2 regions of the Clostridium subterminale genome follow, and region 1 is predicted to be linked to the other one. Evidence: a T-box and tRNA genes for the amino acid it is inferred to sense, from the RefSeq annotation. Region 1 holds a T-box; the other holds one or more tRNA genes.
What was found. The T-box of region 1 lies ahead of pheS (phenylalanine--tRNA ligase subunit alpha). A T-box ahead of a tRNA ligase gene usually reads a tRNA of that ligase, here a tRNA-Phe.

Region 1 (4,736 bases):
TATTAAGAAGCTCCAAATTAATGTCTATTACCTTTATAGTATGCTTTCTGCTGAATAATTTCAATGTAGAGGAAGGTATAGAATACACATAGCCTAATTTTACATCTTTATAGCTTATGCTAAGGCAATGCTCCTTATAGTCATTTTTTATTTGAATATACTTTCCATCAATATTTTTCGCAGTTTTTAATAAATATCTGCTAATTCCCTTGGTATAGCGATATAATTGCTCCTCATCTTTGCTGCTGTAAATTGCAGCAGTCAAATGTTTAGGTTGAGTTAATTTACCCTCATTCATTTTGAATACTCTTCCTATTTCAAAGATTTTAATTTCCTCAAAGCTTTTTCTATTGTCATAAATTATTTTGAGTAAATTAGGCAGCATATCACTTCTAAGGCTTTCATACTGCTTTACTCCAGAACTCACTATCTTCAAGGTATTTTTGTATCCATAGCCAAGTCTTTTAAGCCAATTGTTATCGTACCATGAGTAGGAATGAACCTCGTTGAAGTCAAATTTTTTCACTAATATATCCTTCAATAAATACTCCATATCCTTTATAGGATTTTTTATACCAGCAGCTACTTCTGCTTTATTAGGACTGCCTTTTATATTATCATAGCCATAAACTCTAAGAATTTCTTCTATTATGTCTGCTTTGCAGGTGATATCTTTTGTTGCCCTGAAGGTGGGCACTTTTATATAATATACATCCTCTTTCTCTTCTACCTCAAACTCCAAACTCTTTAGTATATTTATCACAGCAGTCTTATCAATGTTGTTTCCTAAATAAGTTTCTATATATTTATGGTCAATGCTAATATCTATAGACTTTACTTCATTAATAATATTATCGTACAGTGATGTTTCTACTTCTATTTCCGGCTGATACTTCTGAAGCAGTTTTAAAAATCTCCCAACAGCAACAGTAATAATTGTGGTATCTAAGAACTTTTCATATCTCACGCTTGCATCTGTTCTAATACCCAAGGATGAGGCAGTTTTTCTTACAGCTACCCCATCAAAAGTAGCAGATTCAAGAATTATTCCTTCTGTATTTTCACACACCTCTGACTCATATCCTCCTATTATGCCTGCTATGGCTAAAGGATTATTCTCACTGCATACCATTAATGTACCTTCAGGAATATCTATTTGCGAATTATCTAATGTACCGAACTGTATTGGCTGTTTTAAACTAGCTACTCCAATAGAATGGATATCTCTACTATTAAAAGTATGAAGAGGTTGACCTATATCAAGCATAACATAATTTGCAATATCTACTATAATATTAATTGGTCTAATGCCACAGTTACTTAATCTATCAGCAATAAACTCTGGCGATTTATTTGCCTTCACATTACCAATTTTAATTACAGAATATCTCAAAACCTTTTCTTTATCTTCAATATCGACATCTAAAGTCTTTTTACTAATGTCTTTTAGATGCTCTTCCTTTATATAATCTATACTTTTTAATTTCCTACCTGTGATTGCTGAAATTTCTCTTGCTATTCCATAATGGCACCATAAATCTGGTCTATTGGTTAAAGATTTATTATCTATTTCAATTATCACGTCATTATCTATATAATTTACTGCTTCTATCTCTGCAGTAGTAATTGTGAATTTACCTACAAGCCAATCAACATCTATATTTTTTATATCCACATAATCATTTATCCAATCTAATGATATCTTCATTTTTCTTCCTCCATTACTTATTTAAATTGCTTCATAATTTTCAAATTACCAGAGTTAAAACCTCTGATATCTGGTATTCCGTATTTCATCATTGCAAGTCTTGTAAGTCCAAGACCAAATGCAAAGCCTGTGTATTTTTCGCTGTCAATACCGCCATACTTTAATACATTGGGATGAACCATTCCACATGGCAGTAATTCTACCCAGCCAGAGTGTTTGCAGGTAGGACATCCTTTTCCACCGCAAATCTCACACTTTATATCAAGTTCAAAGCCAGGCTCTACAAACGGGAAATATCCTGGTCTAAGTCTCAACGTAATCTGCTTTTCAAATATTTTACTTAACATTGTTTCCATAGTATAAATAAGGTTTGCCACAGATATTCCCTCATCTATTACAATACCTTCAAGCTGGAAGAATGTATTTTCATGGGACGCATCAATATCCTCATTTCTGAAGCATCTTCCAGGAATAATAGCCTTTATTGGAGGTGAATACTGCTCCATTATATGCTGCTGTCCTGCTGAAGTCTGAGTCCTTAATACCATACCATTTTCTAGCCAATAGGTATCCTGCATATCTCTAGCTGGATGATATTTAGGAATATTTAAAGCTTCAAAGTTGTAGTAGTCTGTTTCAACCTCATTGGTATCAGCTATGAAGAAACCCATTTCCTTAAAAATTTCTTCAATATCCCTTTGAACAATTGTTATTGGATGATAAGTTCCCACCTCAAATTCCATCCCAGGGAGGGTTATATCAAATTTATTTTCCATGCTTCTGTTTTCAAGGTCAGTTTTTAGTTCTGATATTCTTTCTGTAATGTAGTTTTTAAGCTTATTTCCTTCAACACCTACAGCCTTTCTTTCTTCAGTACTAAAGCTGCTTAGTGACTTTAATATATTTGTTAATTCTCCATTCTTACCTAAAAATCTTATTCTCAGTGATTCCAGCTCTTCTATAGTTTTAATTTCTTCAAAAGCTCTCACTACCACTTCTTTTAAATGGTTAATTGACTCTGAGATTTTAATCCTCTCCTTTTAACTTTTTAAAAATAAAAAACCCCTCATCCTAAAAAGGACGAGAGGTTAAACTCACGCGGTACCACCTTATTTATCAATCATATTTGATATTCTAACACTATTTATAGAACACCTAATACAATTGACATCTCAAACAGATACTGGAATGAAATCCGATATCCTCTTTCTTATAACGGTGAAAGCTCCGTTTTACCTAATAAAATTTCAGCTTAAAACTCCAGAGGGAACTTCAAAGTAACTGCCACTGCAGGGTTCTCAGCCTCCCCCACTCTCTGTAAGCTTTAGATAAATTTACTTTCCTCTATCATAGTCATATCAATATTTATTTTTAATTATGTTAACATAATAATCCTTTGAAGTCAATATATTTTTAAAATTCAGATAAATTTTAATTTTTAATATTTATAATTTTTAGGTAGGCTTCTTGATTATTCTTATTATATTGAACAACATAATCAACTAATGGAGGTGAAATAAATGATTTAAAATCAATTATTTCATTGGGTTTGGTGGCTTTTATGTTAATAGCATAAGTAACCCAATTGTTATAATGCCTTATCAATAGATTGCTTAAAATACGTTCAAAACTATCAACTAATACACCATAATCATCTAATGCTATATATTCATTTTTTCCATAAGAATTAAAATACATGCGAAATTCATTGCTAACATATTTATAAAAAAGTGTTCCAGTTATATTCACTTTTATTGAAACCAAAGGATCATCACTACCCCTATTTGTCTTTCTAGTGTGAATATGGTCATAATCCTCATGCCCTTCTATATCTCTTCTCCACATTATGTAAGCAAATACTTCTGCATCAATATTTTTGTAATAAAGTTCTTCACTAGATAATTTATCTTTAAAATAGTCAAAGAAAAAATATAACTTTAGACTTTTATAAATATTTATGGAATTTTTTTTAATATGATACTTTCTTCTGATATGTTTTGCTATACCCTTAATTATTTCTATATATTCATTCATCATAATGAATGAATATCCATCATAAATACTGTCACTAAATTTAGGTATAGTACTATGCTTCAGACTGACTTTAAACTTTATTGCATTATTTGGTAACTCCTTTGATTTTACTATTTCCAAAAAAGCTTTAACACTAGTATTAAATAGAGTACTTTTTAAATCATGAACTAAAAACCAAATGAATGAAGGATAGAAATATATAATACCTTCTTTAGAACTAGGAAATTTGCTTTTTCCAATAGAATCAATTATTTTATTATTAATACTCAGATTCGTCCATGCTCTAAATATGTCAATTGGTGTTTTGTCTAAAATATAATTATACTCACAAGTACATTTTAATCCATGTTTATAATCAGAATAATCTATAACGTAGTATGATTCTCTTTCGCAATTAGGGCATTTAGTTTGTAAATAAACATTTATCAAAGAAAATCAGCTGATTACATATAGAATGATATCCATTTTTAATACACTCAGGACAGTACCTCCATGTTCTTACCATATATTTTTTAAAGTCTGGTGCATTATAGATACAACCTAAGAATTCTTCTAATTCATCGTGAGTCTTCTTAAAAACATCTATATTTAATATCTTAGTTAATGTTTTTAAATCAATGTTATTATTACATGCATACATACTAGGATAAATGTAAATAGTGTTTCGTTTTGACTTAGCCTCTATAATCTTTGAAAAATTTCTATCAGTGATTGCATTTGCATATTTAAATTTTTCAACACTTCCCCAAATTGATTCATAAGGTAGAATCCAATTACGCTTCCATGTATATGCCATATTTTTGCTCCTGTGATATTATTATTATTTATTTAAACATACTATTGTATATCTCGGCCTCAATATATCCTGAGGAATTAATTGCTTCTTCCCAATTTGAAATACTTGGCCAATGTACCCCCTTACCATTTCCCTTACCCTGGATTTTGGTTGTATTATATATTTAATTATTTTTCTATAATTTCTTTCTTATAACTA
Region 2 (4,736 bases), on a different contig from region 1:
CTTCTATGCTAGCACTTAATCTGATTTCTTTAAGTGTAGTAATTTTTTGTTTCTTCTTAGCTTCTTTTTCTTTCTTTTGCTGTTCATAAACAAACTTACCAAAATCCATTATTTTGCATACCATAGGTTTTGCATTTGGAGATACTACAACTAAATCTAATTCCTTTTGTTGAGCAATATCTAGTGCTTCTTTTGTAGAAATTACTCCTAGTGCTTCCCCATCTGAGTTAATAACTCTTACTTCTTTATCTCTTATTTCTTCATTCATCATGAAATCTTTATTTTTACTGATAACATTCACCTCCGGCTTTTAAACCACATATTTTTCATTTTATATAAAATAAAAAGGACAGCAAACGCCGCCCCATATTTACAGTTATTGTAAATTAAAATCATTACCTTACTAGCAGTACTGTAAGGTGAGAAACGGCAGTTTCTACTTGTTAATAAATTATTCACTTTCCAACTAACATAGTCAATTCTACTACACCTTTATATTATTGTCAATAGGCATTTCTATAATTTCTTTAAACATTAGACATTCATTACACCCACTGCAATGATAAATTCTGTCTTCAAATACCTTCTCTATAGTATTAATTAATTCTTTATTTTTACACCTATTAGCAGAATGTATCACTATCTTTTTCGGACACATAGTTATGAGTCCACTTATGACTAAATCATCTTGACTAACTTCTACTATATTTTTATTTTCACAAATCTCATTCAAAAGGGTTTCCATAATATTATTCCCAAATTCATCTCTGAGTATATATGAATCTCCTCTTTTTCCAATATATAAATCTACTTTCTCAGCCTTACTCTCTTGTATTTCAACAAAATATTTTAGAAGACTAATAAATTCATTAAATTCCTTTTCTATCATATAGCTTTCTACCACTTTTTCTATTATCATATATATCTGCGGCATTAATTCCTTCGCTCTAAAGTCAATAAAGCCTTTAATATTTATTTCATTTCCTTCTTCTATGCAATTAATAATTCTATCTAAAATGTTATTTTTCTTATTCATATAATATATTACAGTATCATCTATAGGTAATTCTTCCATTAAAACTTTATATATATCCTTTTTTATATCACTTACATCGTTATAATTTAGAAAATTATAAGTTTCATTTAGATGTTTATTAACCTTTTTTTCTAAAAACTCGTTAATAATCACACCATATAAAATGTTAGCTATATAATAGTTAAATAACTTCTTACCTTCATCCTCAGTGTAATCACCATCTTTCCAATATATATGTATACATTCATTTAATTCATCATTTTCAACTTTTAAATTTAAACTTTTCTTTTTTGTCCTTAAATAATCACCCATACTCTTAACTTGATTTAATACATAATCCTTATAGCTATTATTCACAATAGTCAACATCAGCATTCAATCACCCCACTTCATGTTAAGAATTTTATAGATACAGAACTTCACTTTAATATATTATGTGTTTTTATTTTTTACTATATACAATTTTTAAAATCCAATTTATTCTATAAATTTTATAGCATTTATGATATATTATTTCTAAATTAGTCTATTGATCTACTTAGCTAAATAATCTTTATAAAAATTTCTTAGATTAACTACCTGGTATACAAAAATTTTTTCTATAAAAATATAGATATAAATAAGAATATTTATACTGGGAACTATTTAAATACAGATATATATTCCTATATAACTATTTAACTATTTAACTATTTAACTATTTGTTCTATTTATGCGGGTTTGAGAAGAATCTGTCATTTAAATAGTCTGATTAAAGATATATTAAAATTTGAATTATTAATAACAACCAATAATAAGGTGGTGCTATTTTTGAAATATGCTTTTGTTGACTTCAGAATTTCTCAAGAGGAGCTTTTAGCTTTGGAAAATTTAAATTGTAAAGTTATACTTTGTGAACCTTGCAATTCATTATATCCAGCTATATGTGGTCATCCTGATATTCTTATACATTTTATCGATAATAATAATGTTATTATTCATAAGGATACATCTTCTACCTTTGAAGAAATTCTAAAATCTCTAAATCTAACGGTATTGAGAAGTACTGATGCTTTAACTGATAAATACCCTAAAGATATCATTCTGAATGCTGTAAGTACTTCTGATTTTTTTATGCATAAAATAAGATATACGGATAAAACTTTGTTAGAAAATATTCATGATAAGACATTAATAAATGTGAATCAAGGTTACTCCAAATGCTCTACTGTAGTATTATCTAATAAAGCTTTCATAACTTCTGATATATGTATTTATAAAGAATTAAATATCTATGGATATGATGTACTATTAATTCCATCAGGGGATATTCTTTTACCTCATTTAAATTATGGGTTTATTGGTGGAACTTGTGGTATGATAGACTCTAAAACCATAGTTTTTTATGGAAATTTAGATTTATATCCTCATGGAGATTTAATAAAAATATTTTTAAATAAGCATGGTATAACTCCTATCGCTTTAACCAACTCGCAATTAATTGATAGAGGTAGTATATATTTTTTAGATATTTAATAATTTATACTTGCCAAAATTACTAGAATATGAATTTTAAAATACTCAATTATAATGTGTACTGCTCTAAGAAGTATATTTATGTTTATATACAAAAGAAAAAAGCAAGTAATTTAATTACTTGCTTTTTTGGAGGCGCCACCCAGATTTGAACTGGGGATAAAGGCTTTGCAGGCCTCTGCCTTACCACTTGGCTATAGCGCCATATTGGAGCGGAAGACGAGATTCGAACTCGCGACGTTCACCTTGGCAAGGTGACGCTCTACCACTGAGCCACTCCCGCGTAATAATGGTGGCTCGAGCAGGAATCGAACCAGCGACACGAGGATTTTCAGTCCTCTGCTCTACCGACTGAGCTATCGAGCCAGACACAAATTTTAGAATTTATTGGCGACCCAGAAGGGACTCGAACCCTCGACCTCCGGCGTGACAGGCCGGCACTCTAACCAACTGAGCCACTGGGCCATATGGTGGTCGCAACAGGGATCGAACCTGTGACCCCCTGCTTGTAAGGCAGGTGCTCTCCCAGCTGAGCTATGCGACCAAATTTAAATTTGTGACACCACTATTAAAAATAATCTTTGCTAAGCTTAAAAAACCAATGAATTTTCCAAGTCTTAACAAAGACTATTATATTAAATTTTAAGTTTATTGTCAATATAGTTTTTAAAATTTATTATAAAACTAATTAATGTCATCTAATATTTTTTTAATATCTTCTGGTTTAAAATCATAGGCTTTATTACAGAAATGGCATAAGATTTCTTCCGTCTTGCCATCATCATATATTTCTTGCAAATCATTCTTACCAATACTCATTAACACTCTTTCTACTCTTTCTCTTGAACAGTCACATTTATATTCAGGTACTAAGGAATCATATATTTTTAAATCCATATCTTCAAATACAAATTCTAATATTTCTTCTATAGTCATTCCTTTTTCTATCATAGATGTCACTGATGGAATTTCTTCCAATCTATAAGTTATAATATCTGCTAAAAATTCTGATGCACCTGGCATCATTTGAATAATAAATCCTCCAGCAGCTTTTATAGATAAATCTGTATCTACCAATACTCCCAAAGCAACAGCAGATGGTGTTTGCTCCGATACAGTAAAGTAATATGCTATATCATCTCCTACTTCTCCTGTATATATAGGTACTTGACCTACATAAGGTTCTTTAAGTCCCATATCTTTAATTACTTTTAAATATCCATTTTTACCTATGGCGCCACCAACTTCCAATTTACCCTTTTCATTTAAAGGTAAATCTATTTTGGGGTTTCCTATATAACCTTTAACACTTCCATCATTATGAGCAGTAACGGTAATACCTTTCGCCTCTCCTCCACCATCTATTTGAATACTTAAACTGTCAGTATCATTTTTCAGCATAGCTCCCATTAAAACACCACCAGTTAGCATTCTTCCTAGTGCCGCTGATGCTGTTGGCATACATTCATGAGTTTTAGTTGCTTCATTCACTAAGTCAGTTGTAATCGCTGCAATTATTCTTACTTGACCATCCTTTGCTGTAGCTCTAATTAATTTATCTTTCATTCCTCTAACATCCTTTCTTACTCAAAACATAGGTTATTCTTTCCGTATTCTCACCTATAGCAACTTCTTCATAGCAATTAAGTTTTCTTTCTATGACAAGGTCTGCTTCATTTATAAACTTTTCTATCTTACTCTCGCTATAAGCTCTCTCTCTGTGGTGTTCATCAAATCTATGATACACTTGTCCTTCTTTAACAAAAAAAGTTAAATACATATCAACTACATCATCTTGTAATTGATTTTCCCAAATATAGACTACATCTTCCCTGTCATAGTTAAAACTATTATTTCCTAATATATTTTTAATTTTGTACTCCGTATTAATATCAAAAATAAAAATTCCATCATCCTTTAAGTGTTTATTAACTGACATAAAATATAATTGAAGTTTTTCATCCTCAATTATATAGTTAGTAGAATCCAATCCACAGGTTATCAGATCAAACTGCTTTTTAAGGTTAAAGTTACATATATCTTGACACATAACCTTAGCTTTAATTCCCTCAGCCTTTAACTTTTCATCTGCAATAGACAACATATACTCCGATAAATCTATAGCCGCTGTAAATATAAAGTTTCTTCCAATTAACTTAGTAAAATTTCCTGTACCACAAGCTAA

Region 2: it encodes a tRNA-Phe, which carries the amino acid that the T-box ahead of pheS (phenylalanine--tRNA ligase subunit alpha) is inferred to sense. The anticodon was not compared.

The regions. Positions count from the first base shown of each region.
Region 1 is NZ_BAAACI010000001.1:332,115-336,850, reverse strand. It holds gene pheT (phenylalanine--tRNA ligase subunit beta) at 1-1,708, opposite strand, end outside; gene pheS (phenylalanine--tRNA ligase subunit alpha) at 1,726-2,703, opposite strand; T-box leader at 2,782-3,068, opposite strand; gene ABDZ93_RS01830 (hypothetical protein) at 3,140-4,171, opposite strand; gene ABDZ93_RS01825 (hypothetical protein) at 4,146-4,538, opposite strand; gene ABDZ93_RS01820 (FtsX-like permease family protein) at 4,706-4,736, opposite strand, start outside.
Region 2 is NZ_BAAACI010000007.1:67,714-72,449, forward strand. It holds gene infC (translation initiation factor IF-3) at 1-301, opposite strand, end outside; ribosomal protein L20 leader region at 336-448, opposite strand; gene ytxC (putative sporulation protein YtxC) at 485-1,411, opposite strand; gene ABDZ93_RS14030 (DUF6873 family GME fold protein) at 1,847-2,551, shown strand; tRNA gene ABDZ93_RS14035 (tRNA-Cys) at 2,682-2,755, opposite strand; tRNA gene ABDZ93_RS14040 (tRNA-Gly) at 2,760-2,834, opposite strand; tRNA gene ABDZ93_RS14045 (tRNA-Phe) at 2,842-2,917, opposite strand; tRNA gene ABDZ93_RS14050 (tRNA-Asp) at 2,940-3,016, opposite strand; tRNA gene ABDZ93_RS14055 (tRNA-Val) at 3,020-3,095, opposite strand; gene hslO (Hsp33 family molecular chaperone HslO) at 3,236-4,117, opposite strand; gene ABDZ93_RS14065 (class I SAM-dependent DNA methyltransferase) at 4,122-4,736, opposite strand, start outside.